DNA from 2 places in the Burkholderia sp. BCC0397 genome. Region 2 is predicted to be linked to the other one. Evidence: predicted binding sites of a transcription regulator. Region 2 holds the regulator's gene; the other holds the start of a gene.
The links. The regulator FNR, encoded in region 2, switches genes on or off when oxygen is low (the NO sensors DNR and NnrR bind a similar motif). The targets are predictions, from matches to a motif close to TTGATNNNNATCAA.
Positions count from the first base shown of each region.

Region 1: the regulator FNR is predicted to act here: its motif matches at 3,010-3,023, upstream of adhP (alcohol dehydrogenase AdhP).

Region 1 is NZ_CADFDL010000006.1:159,353-169,131, forward strand. Features, by position in the region: gene otsA (alpha,alpha-trehalose-phosphate synthase (UDP-forming)) at 1-34, opposite strand, end outside; gene HWX03_RS20200 (TonB-dependent receptor) at 589-2,667, opposite strand; gene adhP (alcohol dehydrogenase AdhP) at 3,082-4,110, shown strand; gene HWX03_RS20210 (sialidase family protein) at 4,180-5,625, opposite strand; gene HWX03_RS20215 (MarR family transcriptional regulator) at 6,081-6,512, opposite strand; gene HWX03_RS20220 (alpha/beta hydrolase) at 6,509-7,426, opposite strand; gene HWX03_RS20225 (ABC transporter substrate-binding protein) at 7,725-8,693, shown strand; gene HWX03_RS20230 (LLM class flavin-dependent oxidoreductase) at 8,755-9,779, shown strand, end outside.
Region 2 is NZ_CADFDL010000022.1:66,292-76,070, forward strand. Features, by position in the region: gene pobA (4-hydroxybenzoate 3-monooxygenase) at 50-1,282, opposite strand; gene HWX03_RS35950 (LysR family transcriptional regulator) at 1,399-2,325, shown strand; gene folE (GTP cyclohydrolase I FolE) at 2,422-3,057, shown strand; gene HWX03_RS35960 (SDR family oxidoreductase) at 3,057-3,860, shown strand; gene epsC (serine O-acetyltransferase EpsC) at 3,985-4,905, opposite strand; gene HWX03_RS35970 (hypothetical protein) at 5,042-5,275, opposite strand; gene HWX03_RS35975 (DUF3005 domain-containing protein) at 5,554-5,961, shown strand; gene HWX03_RS35980 (universal stress protein) at 6,446-6,913, shown strand; gene fnr (fumarate/nitrate reduction transcriptional regulator Fnr) at 7,017-7,763, shown strand; gene HWX03_RS35990 (LysR family transcriptional regulator ArgP) at 7,812-8,705, opposite strand; gene HWX03_RS35995 (LysE/ArgO family amino acid transporter) at 8,816-9,436, shown strand.

The DNA.
Region 1 (9,779 bases), on a different contig from region 2:
CGATGCGATTGGATACGACGACGAGTCGGCTCACCAGCTCTCCTGAAGATTGTTGGGGAAGGTTCGTGCGGCCAGGGCGCGAGAGGCAGACGCCGCCGTCGGCGCGCGGTGCGCGATACGACGGGGCCGCAGGGCGATCGGACGGGAGTCAGGGCACGCGATTCGCCGTCCGGTCGAAAAGTGCTCTTTTTAGGATACTCGTCATTCGTGCGTTTTAAAAGTCCGTGTCGACGGACGATGCGGGCGGGCAGGTCGCGCGGTATCGATGGCGGCGGTGCGGCAACGGGCGATGCCCGAGCGGGACCGAAACTTGCGCCGCGCTGCGATGCAATGTGCGCAAGGCCATGCGGCGAGTGGGGCGAATCGCGCGTGAGCGTGCTGACGATGCGTATGCGTGCATGACGGCATGCGCATCGCATCGCATCGGCTGGAGCGATTCTCGAGGCTGGATACGCCGGTTGCACGCGGCGCGTTGTTGGTCTGGAGCGCGATGCCTTCGACGATGCCGGTGAATATCGGTGATCGTCACCCGGCTCGGATTCGCGCCGGTAAGAGGCCCGCGGCGGGGGGCCGCGAGCCGTACCGGGGTTAGAACGTGGTGCGCAGTCCGGCCATTACGCTGCGGCCGCCTTGCGGGGCGAAGCCGCGCACGACCGAAGTCGAGTAGCGAATCTCCTGGTTCGTCAGGTTGTCGCCGCGCAGGTACGCGAGCCAGTGCGTCGGGCCCATGCGGAACTTGTACGTCACCATCACGCCGAGCGACGTGTAACCGTCCGTCGAGAAGTCGTTGTCGGGCACGCGATGCTGCGACCACGCATGCGTGACCTGCGCACGCGCGCCGAACGGGCCGTAACCGTAGTCGGCTGCAAGCGTCGCGCGCAGCGGCGCGATGCGCGGCAGCGGCTGCCCCGTGTCGACGTTGCGCGCATGCGTGTAGTCGGCCGTCAGTTCGAGATCGACCGTGTGGCCGCGCCGCGCGAAGGCACGCCACTTGCCGTCCAGCTCGATGCCGTAGAACTCGGCGCGCACGCCGCGATAGATCGCCTCGTTGAGCGAGCCGTCGGTGCCGGGCGCGACGGGCTCGCCGTCGCCGTCCACGACGCGGCCGGTGTTGTACTCGGTCAGGTAGTTCGAGAAGCGGTTGTAGAACACGCCGACGCTGCCGCGGTTCGGCCCGCTCGCATAGCGCAGCGACAGGTCGGTCGACACGGCCTTTTCCTTCGACGCGTTCGGGTTGCCGATCAGGAACTGGCCGGTCGCATCGTGCGGGCCGTTCGAATACAGCTCGTAGAAGGTCGGCGCGCGTTCGGTGTAGGCGACGTTCGCCGCGACTGACCATACGGGCGTCAGCGAGAACAGCGCGCCGGCCGACAGGCTGCCGGCGTTGAAGTCGCGCGGCTGCGCGCCCGCGAATTTTTCGACACCGGCCGGATCGGGATCGACCTTCACGTGCTCGAAGCGGCCGCCGAGGCTCAGCTTCAGTGCCGGGACCACCTGCCATTCCTCGAGGCCGAACAGCGCGACGCTGTTGGTGCGCGTGGACGGCACGAGCAATTCGTCGCCGAGCGCGGAGAACGTGTTCTGGCCGAACTGCACGCCGATCGCACCTTCGAACGGGCCGATCTTGCGGTGCTGCGCCTCGATGCGCGCCTCGTAGCCGCGGTTGCGGAAGGTGGTCGCCGTCTCGCCGTTGTCGACTTCCTTGTGGCGGTAGTCGGTGTACGCGAAGTCGAATTTCAGCTTCGTGAACGGCCCGCTCAGGTTGCGTACCTCGGACGCGAGCGCGAGGCGTTCCTGGCGCATCCGCAGCCGCACGTCGTCCTCGGCGACCGAGCCGTAGTTCGATTCGTAGCCGCTGTACGACAGGCCCGCGAAACCGTCCGCCCATGTGTACGACGCGCCGACCGCACCGCCGTGCACGCGGCCGTCGCTGTTCGGCACGTTGCCTTCCGGTTGCGGCGTGTCGGGGCCGTCGATCGCGCGTTGCTGGCTGCTGCGTGCGTAGCCGGGAATCCGCAGCTTGCTCGTTTCGCGATCGAATGCATCGACGTGGAACGCGAAGCGGCCGTTGCCGCCTTCGACCTGCGCGGCGCCCGCGCGCACGGAATTCGCGCCGCCGTAGCGCGCGTCGAGCGCGCCGGTCACGCCCTGGATCGCTTCGCGCGGAATCCGGTTGTCGATCGTGTTGACCACGCCGCCCACCGCGTTGCCGCCGTACAGCAGTGCGGCCGGGCCGCGCACGATCTCGACGCGCTCGATCGACAGCGGATCCTGCGGCACCGCATGGTCGTACGACAGCGACGACGCGTCATACGCCGCGACGCCGTTCTGCAGCAGCCGGATCCGGTCGCCGTCCATCCCGCGGATGATCGGACGGCCGACCATCGGCCCGTAGGTGGTGGTCGACACGCCAGGCAGCCCGTTGAGCGTTTCGCCGAGCGAATCGGCCTGGCGGCGCGTCAGCGCATCGCCGGAAAGCTGGACGGTCGGTGCGATCAGTTCGGTGTCGCCGAGCGGGTTCGCGGTCACGAAGATCGGGGCGAGCGGGGCGGCGGCCGGCGTGCCGGACGCGGCGGGCGCATCGGTCTGCGCGTGGGCGGCGGCGGCGAACAGCATCAGCGACAGGGACGAGAGCGGGCGAAGCGGTAAGCGAGGGAGGTCGCGCATGGTCGGTGAATCGGTTGGAATCGGATCGGATAACGAGCGATGCGGGTCACCGCTAGATACGATATATTGTTGCGTCAATGACGCGCAATGACCCGTTGGAACATGGCTCGGCGACGCGCGGCCACCTGGGTTGGAACGGCGTCAGGCGGACGAGCTCGCGAGATGATATGTTATATCATCTCAAATTCCAAGCCGAATGGCAGGATCCCGTCGGGTTTCCGTCGGATCGGTGAAAGGGCCGCGGGAGCGGCGGGGCGGCGTGCAACTGCCGGCTCGCGCTTGCGCGTCAAACGACGCCGGTCGTGGCGAAGCCGCGTCGACCGTTGCATGCGTCCCGATGCGTTGACGCGTATCAACGTGCTCCGATTCCAAAACCGGATACTGGGTTGCTCATCGACCAGACAGGAGCAACGCATGACCCAGACCATGAAAGCGGCCGTGGTACACGCGTTCGGCGAGCCGTTGCGCATCGAGGAAGTCCCGATCCCCGCACCGGGGCCCGGCCAGATTCTCGTCAACATCAAGGCGTCGGGCGTTTGCCATACCGATCTGCACGCGGCCGACGGCGACTGGCCCGTCAAGCCGTCGCTGCCGTTCATCCCGGGCCATGAAGGCGTGGGGATCGTCGCGGCGGTCGGCGCGGGCGTCACGCACGTGCGCGAGGGCGACCGCGTCGGCGTGCCGTGGCTCTACACGGCCTGCGGCCATTGCGAGTACTGCTGCACGGGCTGGGAAACGCTGTGCCATGGGCAGCAGAACACCGGCTATTCGGTGAACGGCAGCTACGCGGAATACGTGCTGGCCGATCCCGATTACGTCGGCCAGTTGCCCGCGCAGGTGGCGTTCGACGAGATCGCGCCGATCCTGTGCGCGGGCGTCACGGTCTACAAGGGCATTCGCGTCACCGACACGCGCCCGGGCCAGTGGCTCGCGATCTCCGGCATCGGCGGCCTCGGGCACGTGGCCGTGCAGTATGCGCGTGCGATGGGCCTGCACGTCGCGGCCGTCGACATCTCGCCCGACAAGCTCGCGCTGGCGCGGCAACTGGGTGCGGACCTGACGATCGATGCGTCGGCCGACGACCCCGCGAAAGTGATCCAGAAGGAAATCGGCGGCGCGCACGGCGTGCTCGTCACGGCCGTGTCGCGCAGCGCGTTCGCGCAGGCGCTCGGGATGGTCCGGCGCGGCGGCACGGTGGCGCTCAACGGCTTGCCGCCGGGCGATTTCCCGTTGCCGATCTTCTCGACCGTGCTGAACGGCATCACCGTGCGCGGGTCGATCGTCGGCACGCGGCGCGATCTGCAGGAGTCGCTCGATTTCGCGGCGGACGGCCTGGTGCGCGCGCACATCCACCGCGACCGGCTCGGCAACATCAACGACGTATTCGCGAAGCTGCGGGAAGGGAAGGTCGACGGACGCATCGTGCTGACCGACATGCATTGACGCCCTGAACAGGCGTACGCCGCCACGCGACGCATGGCGTCGTGCGGCGGCGTGACGGTCATCCTCGCGTCACGGCGCGAAGAACACGTCGGTGCGGTTCGTCAGGTTGCCCGCGTTGGTCTGGACGAAGAACGGATGGAACGACGACGACGGGAGGACGTCGAGCCCCTGGTAGTCGCCGATGAAGAACCCTTCGGCGTTGGGCGCGAGCTTCATGTCGAACGGGCCGCCGACGCGCCGCTCGTCGGCGAACGTGGTGCCGCCGTCATGCGAGATCTTGCGCCAGAAGCCGGTCGGCAGCGTCGTCGTGTTGCCGGCCTGCAGGTCGCGGAAGTCGTAGTACGTGACCATCACCGCCCCCGTGTTGTCGACGCGCACCGACGGATTGAACGCGGGGCGCCCGGTCGGCGTGTTCAGCTGTTGCGGCGCGCTCCAGGTCGCGCCGCCATCCTTCGACGTCGATATCGCGATCTCGTCGTACGTGCCGCCGTTGAAGCGGCTGTCCTGCCACACGACGTAGAGCTGCCCCGAGGCCGGGTCGATCGCGGGTTCCGGAATGATGTCGCCGGTGCGTACGGGTTCGCCGGTGTTCGGATCCGTGACGCCGACCGTCTGCAGTCCTGCGATCACCTGCGGCTTGGTCCACGTCGCGCCGTCGTCGGTCGACTTGATGAACGCGACCTTGCCGGCCGCCTTGCGGAACGGCGGCTGGATCAGGTCGAAGAAATCGTAGAGCGTGCCGCTCTTCGGATCGACGACGATCTGGTTGCCGATCGTCTGCTGACGCGACGGCACGTTGACGATGACCTTCGCGCGGCTCCACGTCTTGCCGCCGTCGACCGTCTTCGAGAAGAACGTCGGCCCGCGGTACGCCGCCGTGTGCAGGTTCGCATACGGGTTGCCGTTCGGCAACTCGAGGCGGTCCCATACCGCATACGCGGTGCCGGCCTTCACCGGGTTCGCCGTCACCGATTCCTTGTCGTTGAAGAACTGCGTCGTCGGTTCGTCGTTCGCGATCAGCACGGCCGGGCTGCTCCAGGTCTGTCCGCCGTCGGTCGAGACCGACGCGCCGACCGCGTTGGCGTTGTTCGACTGGTTGAACGAGATCGACACCGAGTACGCGGTGCCGTCCGGCCCGAACGATACCCATGGATCGGACGCGCGCTCGTACTTGAGCCCGCCCGGCGCGCAGGCGCTGAACGGCTGCGGCGTGCGCGCCCAGGTTGCGCCCGCATCGAACGTGTAGCCGGCGACGAGCCCGTGGGCGCCGCCGTTCGACCAGCGGTCCTGCTGCCACACGCCGATCATGTTGTTCGGGTTCGCCGGGTTGACCGAGAGCCACGGTTCGACTTCTGCATTCACGTAGTTGGTGCCCGGGCCGCCGATGGTGCACGCGGCGAACGGGCTCGGGCCGGACACGACGACGGGCTCGGCGTGCGCCGCGGCAGCGGCGGCCAGCGCCATCGCGGCGGACAGGCGGGTGACAAGCGGATGGGACACGATCATGCGTCGCATGGACGACTCCTCGGTGAGGTGCGGATGCGATGACGGGGCACGACGAGACAACGCGAGCCGGCGCGCGGCCAATCGTGCCGCACACGTCGTTACGTGCCGTTCAGCATGCCGCTTCGGTCATCGCCATCCGCGTGCGCTGGATGCCGCCAGCGCTTCGGTTAAGACGCCTCTTCGTTTTCATTGCTCGTCGGGTGTGTCTGCGATGTCGACCCGACGGGAAAGCCGGTCCGGGCATGCGGCGAATGTGTCGAAGTGGATTGCAATGTAGGCGATTCGAATGCCGCGCGACAGACGGTTTTTTGTAACAGGACGTAGCCGGAAAGCGTTGCCGGAAGCCGGTGGCCGGCATGCAAGATTTGCCGTTGCGGCAGCATGAAAATCGAATCGAAAACGCGAATCGCAATCGCTTGCGATTGATGCCGGCGCGCACCGATCGCGTACGCGTGAAGCGCTGCTCAGCGCTCCGCCGGAAACCGCTCCTGCAACGCGTGCAGCCAGCGCGCGACGACCTCGAGTTCGTCGTCGGAAAACCCGTCGCACAGCTTGCCGTTGAGTTCGCGCAGCAGCACGCGCGCGCGCTTGAGTGCCGCGTGGCCTGCGTCGGTCAGGTACAGCCGCGTCGCGCGGCCGTCGTCCGAATCGGCATGACGCGTGATGAGGCCGGCTTTCGCCATCCGGTCGGCGAGCCCCGTCATCGCGGACGGCGCGAGCTGCAATGCGGCGCCGACTTCGCCGATCAGCGCGCCGTCCTGCTTCGCGAGACAGAACAGCACGCCGGCCTGCGCGGCGCTCGCGCGCGTGTCGGTTTCGGCCTTGCGGTCGATCCAGCGCTGCACGCGCCGCTGGCCGATGTTCAACATGAAAAACAGTCGTCGGTCTTCGCTCAAGCTGGGTTCCCGGCTGCAATGGAAAGGGAGGGACGGCCCGCGGTGCGCGGCGTGTCGAGCGCCTGCGCGAGCCAGTCGGCGACGTCGGGCCACAGCACGCTGCCGGGCCGGCTGCGAAAGAAGCCCATGTGCCCGACCGGGCCGCTGCCCGCCGCGCGCGGATCGATCTGACGGCGTTCGACTTTCGCGCGGGTCAGGTAGCTTACCAGCAGGCCGATCGCGGCCGGGTTCGCCCACGGATCGTCGTCGAAGCCGAGCGCGAGGATCGGCAACTGCTGCTTCGAGAAGCGCTCGGCCGCGCCGAGTGTCGGATCGTCGAAGAAGTAATGCGGCAGCGTCGTCCAGCGGCTCCATTCGCGGAACACGCCGGCCGGCAGATCCTCGCCGAGCCCGAGCCGCTTGCCGGGCACGTAGCCGAGCAGCGCGGACATCAGCGGGCCGAGCACGCGCAGGATCAGCCGCACCTTCAGGCGTTCGGCCGCCTGCGCGATCAGCCGCGTGCTGCCCGCATGCGCGGCGACCAGCACGGCCGCGCGCAGATGCGTCGTCGCGCCCGACAGCCCGATCGCGTGTCCGCCGACGCTATGGCCAACCGCGAGCAGCGGCAGCCCTTCATGCGCGTGCCGGGCCCACGCGGTCGCGGCGCCCACGTCGAGCTCCATCCAGTCGCGCATGCGAGCCTGCAGCGCGCCCAGCCGCGCGGGCCGCGACGCGCCGATGCCGCGATAGTCGTAGGTCAGCGCCGCGAAACCGCGCTCGGTCAGGAAGCGCGCGAAGCCCGCATACAGCCGCTCGGGCACGGCCGTCGCCGGATGGATCAGGACCAGCGCGCGCGGCGTCGCGTCCGGCGACCACAGCGTGCCGTGCAGCACATAGCCGTCGGCGGCGGAAAACTCGATGGGTTGGGAGGTCATGGCCGTCCTCGCTCCAGGCAGTTATTTCGTATGCGAAATATAGTCCGGGATTTATTTCGTGCACGAAATATCTATCGAGGAATCGTTCGAAATTCATCCGGCGACGGCTGGCGGCGAGCGTCGGGCATGGGCGAGTGATTCATAAAACATTTGCATCTTTGCATAGAAGAATATTGCGTTTGTGTCATGAAGTGGATCGACGTATCTTCTCCGGTTCCATCCGTTGCGCCGGCGATTTCGCACGGCGGACAACAGGGCGCCGCCGTCGCGCGGCTGCCCGCGAACCTTCCGGGAGATCATGTTGCTGAGCCGAATCGTCACGGCGCTCTTGCTGGCGCTTGCCGCGCAGCCGGGCATCGCCAAGGACACCGTCACGCTGCGCGTCGGTGAACAGAACTACTTCAACATCCAGGCGTCGATGGAGGCGTCCGGCGTGCTGAAGGACCTGCCTTACACGATCGAGTGGAAGCACTTCCAGGCCGCCGCGCCGGTGGCCGAAAGCCTGAACGGCAACGCGATCGACATCGGCTTCCTCGGCGATTCCGCGCTGCTCACGCTGGCCGCGCGCGGCGCACCGGTCAAGGTCGTCGCGGTGTCGCGGCAGAGCCTCGACGGCGTCGCGATCCTCGTGCCCAAGCGCTCGCCGGTGCGCACCGTGGCCGACCTGCAGGGCAAGACCATCGCGGTATGGCGCGGCGCATGGAGCCAGCAGCTCGTGCTGCGCGCGCTCGAACACGCGGGCCTGCGCGCCGATTCGGTGAAGTACGCGTACCTGATGCCGATCGACGCGACCAACGCGCTCGCGAACGGCTCGGTCGATGCCGTATCGCTGTGGGAGCCGTTCGTCAGCACGCTCGCATTGCGGCAGGGCGCGCGACCCGTGACAACCGCGCAGGGGCTGATGCCTGCGCTGAGCTTCGTCGCCGCGAACGAGCAGGCCGCCTCGGGCAAGCGGCCCGAGATCACCGATTTCCTGCGACGCGTGGTGGTGGCGCGCCAGTGGGTCGACAGCCATCCGCGCGAGTACGCGGACCTGTGGGCGAAGCGCGCGAATCTCGAACCCGACGTCGCGTATCGCTGGCTCAACAATGCCAAGCAGCGCGTCGGCCCGGTCGACGAGACGGCCGCGAAGGATGCACAGAACACGGCCGACTTCCTGCACAAGTCCGGCGTGATTCCGACCGCGTACGACACGTCGAAGCTGCTCGATCGCTCGTATGCGGGCGCGTTCGCGGTGCCCGCGCAGAAGACGGCCGCCGCGCAGTGACCGTGCGGCACGCTTTACGATTTCCGCGATTCCCGATCGATACATCCAAGGACATCCCGACATGCCAGTCGACATCATCGGCATGATCACCGCGACACCCGGCGCGGAGGTCGACGTACCAGGCGGCGCGGCCGTCCAGCCCGACTACGTGCGCCGCTTCGCGCAGGCGCACGAGACGGCCGGCTTCGACCAGATCCTGGTCGGCCATTTCAGCAACGCGGCGGACGGCTTCATCGTCGCGTCGTTCGCGGCCGCCGCGACCGAACGCATCCGCCTGCTGCTCGCGCACCGGCCGGGCGTGATCGTGCCGTCGGCCGCCGCGCGGCAGATATCGACGCTCGACGTGTTCAGCGGCGGAAGGCTGGCGCTGAACGTGGTGTCCGGCGGCGACGATGCGGACCTGCAGCGCGACGGCGATTTCGTGCCGCACGATGCCCGCTACCGCCGCACCGGCGAATATCTCGACGTGCTCAAACGGATCTGGCTGGCCGATGCGCCGGTCGATCACGACGGCGCGTTCTATCGGCTGCGCGGCGCGTCGCCGGTCGTGAAGGGCGCTCAGCGGCCGCATGTGCCGATCTATTTCGGCGGCTCGTCGCCGGCCGCACTCGCGGTCGCGGGCGAACATGCGGATGTCTACATGACGTGGGGCGAGCCGCTCGATGCGGTGCGCGAGCAGATCGCGCGCGTGCGGGCCGCTGCCGCGCCGTTCGGGCGCGCGCCGCGCATCAGCGTGTCGTTCCGCCCGATCGTCGCCGATACCGAGGCGGCCGCGTGGGAGAAGGCCGAGGCGATCCGCGAGCGCGTGCGCGCGGCGCGGCTCGCGAACGGCCAGCCGATCGCCGGTCATGCGCCGCAGAATGCCGGCTCGCAGCGGCTGATGGCGGCCGCCGCGCAGGGCGACGTGCTCGACGAGCGGCTGTGGATGGGCGTCGCGAACCTGACCGGCGCACGCTGGAATTCGACCGCGCTCGTCGGCACGCCCGAGCAGGTCGCGCGGGCGCTGGGCGCGTATTACCGGCTCGGCGTATCGACGTTCCTGATTCGCGGTTTCGATCCGCTCGACGATGCGCTGGCCTACGGGCG
Region 2 (9,779 bases):
GCATTTGTTCGCTATTCGAACCTAGATTCGATTAGCGAACGATGGCCGATCATAGAGTCGCGCACAGCGCGTTGTCAAGGCGGGTTCCCTCGGGGGCGGTCGCGTCGTCGAACGGCAAGCCGACGTAGTTTTCGGCGAGCGACTGCGCGGCGGCGCGCGAACGCGTCACGTATTTCAGCTCGGCAAACTTCAGGCGATTGACGAACGGCGAATCGTCCGGTGACGCATGCAGCATGTTCGTCATGAAGTACGAGAAGTGCTCGGCGCGCCACACGCGTTCGAGGCAGGTCGCCGAATAGCGCTCGAGCGGCGTCGCGTCGCCGTTGCGGTAGCGCGCGCCGAGCGCGCGGGACAGCGCGCGGACGTCGGCCACCGCGAGGTTCATGCCCTTCGCGCCGGTCGGCGGCACGATGTGCGCGGCGTCGCCGGCGAGGAACAGCCGCCCGTGCTGCATCGTCTCCGACACGAAGCTGCGCATCGGCGTCACGCTCTTCTGCGTGATCCGGCCCTCGGTTGGCGTCCAGCCGGTGTCGTTCGAGAAGCGCGTGTGCAGTTCGTCCCAGATCCGCGCGTCGGACCATTCGGCGAGGTTTTCATCGGGCTTGCACTGCAGGTACAGGCGCGTGACCGTCGGCGAGCGCATCGAGAACAGCGCGAAGCCGTTGTCGTGATGCGCGTACACGAGTTCGTCGAGCGACGGCGCCGCGTCGGCGAGGATGCCGAGCCACGCGAACGGATAGACGCGCTCGAACGTGTTCAGCCGCTCGGCGGGAATCGTCTGGCGCGCGATGCCGTGGAAGCCGTCGCAGCCGGCGATGTAATCGCAGTCGATGCGGTCCGCGCGGCCGTCCGCGTGCTTGAACGTGACGAACGGGTGCTCGCTTTCGATATCGTGCAGCGCGACGTCGCTGACTTCGAAATGCATCTGATGGCCGTGCTCGACGCCGGCCGCGATCAGGTCGCGCACCACTTCGTGCTGGCTGTAGACGGTGATCGCGCGCCCGCCGGTGAGTTCGGACAGGTCGATGCGGTGGCGCTGGCCGTCGAACAGCAGTTCGATGCCGTGATGTTCGAGCCCTTCGCGGCGCATCCGGTCGCCGAGGCCGGCTTCGTTCAGCGTGTCGACCGTGCCCTGCTCGAGCACGCCGGCGCGGATGCGGTTCTCGCAGTATTCGCGCGAACGCGCTTCGACGAGGATGGAATCGACGCCTTGCAGGCGCAGCAGATGGGAAAGCAGAAGGCCGGACGGGCCGGCGCCGATGATGGCGACCTGGGTGCGCATTGTTCGTCTCCAGAACTTTGGTTCGAGTAATGGAATACATTTGAGCGCTTTCCCGACTATGCGGCAACGCGATTCAGGAGATATGTTGTATACGTTTTGAAGATACCGGCCCGACGATGGATGCGCTCGATCTGAACCTGATTCCCTACCTCGTCGCCCTCGACGACACGCGCAACGTGAGCCGCGCGGGCGACCTGCTCGGCGTGAGCCAGCCGCGCGTGAGCACGGCGCTCGGCCGGCTGCGCGAGTACTTCGGCGATCCGCTGTTCGTGCGCACGTCGCGCGGGATGGAGCCGACGCCGCGCGCGCTCGCGCTGCTGCCGGCCGCCCGCGACGCGCTCGCGCAGATCGAGCGCGGCCTCGTCGCGCCGCACGATTTCGATCCGGCCGCGAGCACGCATACGTTCTCGATCGCGCTGTCGGACGTCGGCGAGATCGTGTTCCTGCCGAAGCTGCTGCAGGCGTTCGCGACGCTTGCGCCGCACGCGAACCTGCGTTCGGTCTCGCTCGCGCACGACGAAGTCGGACGCGGCCTCGAAGCCGGGTCGATCGATCTCGCGGTCGGCTACTTCCCCGATCTCGACGGCAACAACTTCTTCCAGCAGCGGCTGTTCACGCACCGGTTCGTCTGCCTGATGCGACGCGGCCATCCGTTCGAGCAGACGCCGCCGTTCACGGTCGAGCAGTTCCTCGCGTGCGGACACGCGGTGGTGCGTGCCGAAGGCCGCAGCCAGGAAGTGCTCGAGAAATATCTGGCGAAGCAGCGCATGCAGCGCCGCGCGGTGCTCGAAACGCCGCACTTCATGAGCCTGCCGTTCATCCTGAGCCGCACCGACCTGATCGCGACGGTGCCGCACGCGATCGGCTATGCGTATGCGGCCGAGCACGCGTTCATCGTGCCCGTCGAGCCGCCGCTCGCGCTGCCGCGCTTCGACCTGAAGCAGCACTGGCATCGCAAGTACCACAACGACCCGCGCACCGCATGGCTGCGCGGCGTCGTCGCGTCGCTGTTCAACGACGAGCAGGACGAATGGCCGAAGTGAAGAAGCGGGCGCGGCGGCCCGCACGCACGACCGGCGAAAGCATGAAACAATGCCCGGATATTGGCCGCCGCAGGCGGCCTTCGATGGAGCCACTACATGGGTAAGGGAAAAAAATCCGCGCAGCCCGAGGCGGTCGCCGCCCGGCCAAGCCGTGAAGAAGCAGAAGACGCCGTCCGCGTGCTGTTGCGCTGGGCCGGCGACGATCCCGCGCGCGAAGGCCTGCTCGACACGCCCGCACGCGTCGTGCGCGCATACGAGGAGTTCTTCGCCGGCTATGCGCTGGAGCCGCGCGAGATCCTCGCGCGCACCTTCAGCGAAGTCGACGGCTACGACGAAATGATCGTGCTGAAGGACATCCGCTTCGAGAGCTATTGCGAGCACCACATGGTGCCGATCATCGGCCGCGCGCACGTCGCGTATCTGCCGAACCATCGTGTCGTCGGCATCTCGAAGCTCGCGCGCCTCGTCGACGCGTTCGCGAAGCGCCTGCAGATCCAGGAAAAGATGACCGTGCAGATCGCCGACACGCTGTTCGACGTGCTGCAGCCGAAGGGCGTCGGCGTGATCCTCGAAGCCGCGCACCAATGCATCTCGACGCGCGGCGTGCACAAGCCGGGCGTCGAGATGGTCACGTCGCGCATGCTCGGCTCGTTCCGCACCGATCCGTCGACGCGGCGCGAATTCCTGTCGATCGTCGCGAATCCTTCCTCGGTCAACCTGACGAATACCTGATGGAGCAGACGAAGCAAACGGCGCACGCGCCCGTCGTGCTCGTGACCGGCGCCGCGCGCCGGGCCGGGCGCGCGTTCGCCGAGTATTTCGCCGCGCACGGCTATCGCACCGCGGTGCACTACGACCGTTCGGCCGATGCCGCGCAGGCCGCCGCCCGCGCGATTGCCGAACGCGGGCACGATTCGGTGGCGCTGCAGGCCGACCTGTCCGATGCCGCGCAGATCACCGCGCTGATCGATCAGGTCTATGCGCGCTTCGGGCGCCTCGACGTGCTGGTCAACAACGCATCGGTGTTCTGGCAGGACCATTTCCCGAGCTTCGATCTCGCGGCGTTCGACCAGGCGTGGGCCGTCAACTGCCGCGCGCCGATCCTGCTCACGCGCGCGTTCTACGAACGGGCCCGCGCGGCCGGCACGCAGGGCGTCGTCGTGAATGTGGTCGACCAGAAGATCAAGGAAAACTTCCACCGCGACCATTTCAGCTACACGGTCGCGAAGGCCGCGCTCGGCAACCTGACGCAGATGCTCGCGCTGTCGTCCGCGCCGGTGCTGCGCGTGAATGCGGTGTTCCCGGGGCTGATGCTGCCGAGCGACGACCAGACGCAGGCCGACTTCGAACACGCGAGCCGCGCATCGACGCCGCTCGCGCGCATCGCGGGCCCCGACGACGTCGCAAGCGCGATCCTGCTGCTGACGGGCAATGCGTACAACGGCGTGGATTTCGTCGTCGATGCGGGCCAGAACCTGATCCGCGTGGACCAGGACGTGCTGTACAAGCACCGCTCGCCGGACGGCAAGCACTGACTTCAGAGGTACGGCGGCGGCATTGAGCCGCCTTTGCACGTCGGGGTGTGCGCCGACGGCTGCACAGCAGCCGCCCGCCCTCACCTGCGTTGCGCAAGCGACACCCGCGCCGCCGCCCGCCGCGTTACGGCTTCTCGGCGCTCCCGCCTTCGCGGACCTTGCCCTGCGCGACGCTCGTGCCGGGCGGCACGCTGTGCGTGAGCCACACGTTGCCGCCGATCACCGAGCCGCGCCCGATCGTCACGCGGCCGAGAATCGTCGCACCCGCATAGATCACCACGTCGTCCTCGACGATCGGGTGCCGTGCGTTGCCCTTCACCAGCGCGCCTTCGCCATCGGCCGGGAAACTCTTCGCGCCGAGCGTGACGGCCTGGTACACGCGCACGCGCTCGCCGATGATCGCGGTTTCGCCGATCACGACACCGGTGCCATGGTCGATGAAGAAGCTCGGGCCGATCTGCGCGCCGGGGTGGATGTCGATGCCGGTCGCCGAGTGGGCGATTTCATTGATGAAGCGCGCGAGCAGCGGCACGCCGAGCTGGTGCAGCGCATGCGCGAGCCGATGGTGCATCATCGCCAGCACGCCGGGGTAGCACAGCAGGATCTCGGTGATGTGCTGCGCGGCCGGATCGCCCGCGTACGCGGCCTGGATGTCGCTGACGAGCAGCGCGCGGATCGCCGGCAACTGCCGGCCGAATTCGCGCGCGATCTCGAACGCGCGTTCGTCGAGCTCGGCGAACGGCGTATCGACATGCTCGGGCAGGAACGGCAGCGCGCGGCGAATCTGCTCGGACAGGACGCGCAGCGTGCTTTCGAGCGTGTGGCCGACGTAGTAGTCGACGCTTTCGTCGGTCAGGTCGGGCGCGCCGTAGTGCGTCGGAAACATCGACGCGCGCAGGCCGGTCACAATCTTGCAGATCGCATCGCGCGACGGCAGTTCGCGAATGCCGCGCGGATGGCGCGTGCGATGGAGTTCCTCGCGCGACTCGCGCAAGCCGGCGACGATTTCTTCGAGGCCCCACTGACGGGCGGGTGATGTCGACATAAGCCAATGCGGGCAGCCGCGCTCGGTTGCACGGCCGCTAATAAAGTGACGGGTTCCGCAAGATTACCGCGTTTTTTGTCGGGGAGCGGCCCCCCGGGGATCGGCCGGACGGCCGACGCTGTTCGAATACGACGGCTCACTTCGAGATGCTGCTTGCGTCGATCCAGCGCACGGCCCAGTCGCGCGCGTGCGCGATCGCGTCGCCTTCGTCGTTGAACTGGAGCTCGATCGGAAAAAACCGGTTCGCCACGAGCTCCCCGTCGCTCGATCGGGAGATCACGACATAGGGCTTGAATGAACCGTCGCTGGCGCGTGCGGGCGCGCAATTCAACAGATAACCGCGGTGCGTGAAGGCAGTAGTCGCTTGCATGAATCCGCCACCTCTAGTCCCTTGCTTTGTTGTTCACTACCCGTCTTTAAGGGTGCTGCGGCGCCCCGGCGCGGGCAGAGGCGGCGAGACTCCATCCCCTGTCGCCGCTTCGCAGGAAAAGAATCATACTCTGTAGAAAACGCGTCTTCTAGCTGAAATAAATCATGACAAATCAGTGCGCGTCGCGCGACCGCGGCGATCGCCCGCGCGCCTTTTCCCGTCGTGCCCGGAACGGGATTTGCTTCGATCCGGAGCGTGTCGCCGCCAGGAGAGCCGCGATGGAATCATCCGCTCAAACCGCGCGTGCGCATCCGCGCAGCATCGAACTCGACAACGACGACACGCACGACAGCACGGTCGACACCGACGGCAAGAACCGCGAAGCGTCGCGCCTCGCCGGGGCCGGGCCGATTTCGCCCGACCAGATCACGCGCAGCAACGCGTCGCTCGTCAACGCGATGCCGGAAGCCGGCGACGGGCTCGCCGGGTTCGACAGCCGCCCCGACGGCAATCATCCGATGTTCGCGTTGCGCGCCGGCTACAGGGTGATCGAGAAAGGCTTCGCCGCGCCGCCTGCGGGCGACGCGCCGTTCGGTCCCGTTCACCGGATGTACGGCAGCGCGTACTGGCCCGGCCACAGCCGCCGGCCGGAGCGCATCATCGAGTTGACGGTCGTGCCGGGATAGCCGGCGCGGCGTTTGAATCGATCGTTCGTTTGGGAATCGCCATGGGTCGATGACGGTGAATCGGCGCGCGCGATTCAACCGCGCACCGATACTCGCTCGCACGGTGCCGGAGCGAATGACTCCGCGCATGGGCATGGGCATTCGCCGTCATGCATGCCGTGCATCGCATCGACGCACATGCGTTGACCGAAGTCATGGCGCCACGGCGCAGTTGCGATTGAATGGCGATACGTGAGGCGCATCGACTTGCTTGCCGTGCCGGGTCGATGCGCGCGCCGAACACACGACGCACATCGCGCAATGCAGCATGCGTCGCGCGCATGGCCACGCACGTCATCCACAGAAATCGCGCGGCTGCGCGGCACGGCGGGTATCTCGCTGCACGATCGTGCCCGTTGGTTTACTCTGCCTCGCAGCATCGCGCATTGCTCAGCCCGATCGGCCATCCGGCCGACTTCGTTTCAACCCGCCACTCGGAGACACTATGTACAAACGTATTCTGGTTGCCGTCGACGGCAGCGACACGTCCCGCCATGCGTTCGATGCCGCGCTGACGCTCGCGAAAGCGCACGGCGCGGAGCTGCAGCCGTTCTACGTCGTCGAGAACGCCGCGATCTACTACAACGTGCCCGGCTACGATCCGTCCGTGCTGCGCGATCAGCTCGTCGCGCAGGGCAACACGCTCGCGCAGGATTTCGCGAAGCTGATGCAGGCCGCCGGCGTGAAAGGCGAAACGCGGCTGAACGAAGCGACGTCGCTCAACGACGTATCGTCGCTGATCCTCGATGGCGCGAAAGCGTTCGGCGCCGATCTGCTCGTGCTCGGCACGCACGGCCGCCGCGGCTTCCGCCGCCTCGTGCTCGGCAGCATCGCCGAACAGTGCGTGCGCCACGCGACGCTGCCCGTGCTGCTGATTCCGGCGGCCGCCAACGCGGACGAGCCGGCTGCCTGAGCGGCGTTCGGCAGGCGCGGCCGGTCGCGACGTTTTGTCACCCGACAGCGGCAACTTGCGGTGGGACAATGATTTCGTCGATTCAACGCCGGAGTAAACGATCATGCTGACGCCCGTCGCCACCCGCCCTGCCGCCACGCCCCATGCCGCTAGCTGGGCTCCCCGTCAGGCCCCGCACTGCTCGTCGTGCGCGATGCGGCATCTGTGCATGCCGCAGGGCCTGGCGCCCGAAGCGCTCAGCCGCCTCGAGTCGGTCATCTGCGCGGCACGCCCGGTCAAGCGCGGCGAAGCGCTGTTCCGCGAAGGCGACGCATTCGACAACCTGTACGCGGTGCGCTCGGGTTCGCTGAAAACCGTCGCGACGCGCCACGACGGCCGCGAACAGGTCACGGGCCTGCACCTCGCCGGCGAAGCGCTCGGCCTCGACGGCATCTGCGACGATACGCATCCGCGCACCGCGGTCGCGCTGGAAGACAGCTCGGTCTGCGTGATTCCGTACAGCGCGCTCAAGGCGTTATGCTCGGAAGCCGGCTCGATGCAGTTGCGCATGCACAAGCTGATGAGCGAACAGATCGTGCGCGAAACGTCGCAAACGATGCTGCTCGGCTCGCTGAATGCCGAAGAGCGCGTCGCCGCTTTCCTGCTCGACGTCTCGTCGCGCTACCTGAAGCGCGGCTACTCGCCGTCGGAATTCAACCTGCGGATGACGCGCGAGGACATCGGCAGCTATCTCGGCATGACGCTCGAAACGGTCAGCCGCACGCTGTCGAAATTCCAGAAGCGCGGCCTGATCGAAATGCAGGGCCGCCACGTGCAGATCGTCGACTTCGACGGCCTGCAGCACCTCTGACCCCGCACGGCGCGCGCCCGTCGCACGCCGCTTGCATCACCTCGCCGGTCAATCGAGAAACAGCGCGGCACGCGCCTTCAGCGCCGCGCTGAAATCGTCGAGCCAGCCGATCGACAGACGCCAGCTCTGCCAGTACAGATCGATGTCGATGGTTCGCCCGCGCGACATGTCGATCAATTCACCTGCCGCCAGTTGGCGGTCGACCATCCGGTCCGGGCACATCCCCCATCCCAATCCCGTTTCGCACGCGCGCAGATAGCCCGCGACGTGCGGTATCCAGTGCTGCGGCGGATCGAGATCCGCGCGCGTCACGCGCCGAATGAAGCGCGCCTGCAAGCCGTCCTTCGGATTGAACATCACGCATGGCGCGCGGCGCAGCGCATCGCGCGTAATCCCCGCGTCGAAATAACGTGCGTAGAACGCCGGCGAGCACACCGCGCGATAGCGGATCCGCCCGAGCCGCTCCGACCGGCATCCCTGGATCGGCTCGGCCTGCGCGGTCACGGCGCCCTGCACGCTGCCGTCGCGGATGCGCGAGGCCGTGTAATCCTGATCGTCGATCACGAGGTCGAGCAGCGTCTCGCGCTCCGTGCAGAACGGCCCGACCGCGTCGATGAACCACGTCGCGACGCTGTCGTCGTTGACGGCCACGCGCAACGTCGGCCACGCGCTCGCGATCTGGCCCGGCAATGCGGGCATTCGGCCGCCCAGTTCGGCTTCCAGCAACTGCACGCGTTCGGTATGCCGGCACAGCAGCGCGCCCGAGGTGGTCGCGACACACGGCTGCCCGCGCTTGACGAGCACGCTGCCGACCCGCTCCTCCAGCAGCTTCACGCGCTGCGACACCGCCGACGGCGTGACATTCAGCTCCTTGGCCGCCCGCTCGAACGAACCGTGCCGGATCACGGCCGCGAGGGCATCGAGCAACGCGTAGTCGAGCATTAGATTTCCTTAATCTGCATTAGGTGATTTAGCTTCTCTTATTCCCCTGCCGATCGCAGACTAGCGCTACCCGATTCATTCGTCTACTGCTTCCACGGCTGTCCCTCATCATGAACTGGCTCGCTTTTTCCCACGGCGCCGCACTGTGTGCGTCGCTCATCGTCACCATCGGCGCGCAGAACGCGTTCGTGCTCCGGCAAGGCATCATGCGCTCGCATGTCGGCAAGATCGTGCTGCTGTGCGCGGTGTCCGACATGATCCTGATCGGCGCGGGCGTCGGCGGCGCATCGGTGCTCGTCGAACGCTATCCGACCTTCGTCCATGCGGTGCTGTACGTCGGCCTCGCGTATCTCGCGTGGTTCGGCATCAACGCGCTGCGCCGCGCGTTCAAGCCGGGCCACGACACGCTCGACGTCCGCGGCGACGCGGTCGCGCCGCCGCCGCAGAGCGCGCTCTCGATCGTGCTGATGACGCTCGCGTTCACGTGGCTCAACCCGCACGTGTATCTCGACACGTTCCTGCTGATCGGCACGGCCGGTGCGCGCGAGCCGGAAGGCGGGCGGCTCGCGTTCGCGATCGGCGCGATGACGGCCAGCGTCGTGTGGTTCCTCGGGCTCGGCTATGGCGCGCGATTGCTGGCGCCGTGGTTCCGCAAGGCGGTCGCGTGGCGCGTGCTGGACGGCGCGATCGGCAGCATGGTGCTGTTTCTCGCGGCGGTGCAGTTGCGCTGACGGACCCGTCTGCGCACGGGCGGCCGCCTGCCGCCCGGCTTGCCCTCCGCGTCGGCGCCACGCCAGCGCAACTTGCCTGATTTCCGTCGCACACCCCGCCGCAAAAATTCGCTCCCGATCGAACACAGCCGCACGGCATGCTCACGCAGCGGACACGGTATCCGCCATCTGCCGCAAGCCGTCCACCATCGCGGCATCACTCCGCCTGCACGAATCGAAACGATCGGCGAGAATGTCCGGTGTCCCGCGACAACGGCGGAACCGCACCGCGCATCCTGCCGTCCCGCCGCAATCGCCTCGGCCCATCCCGCAGTTCAATCCCGTTATCTGCAGTTATCGGAGT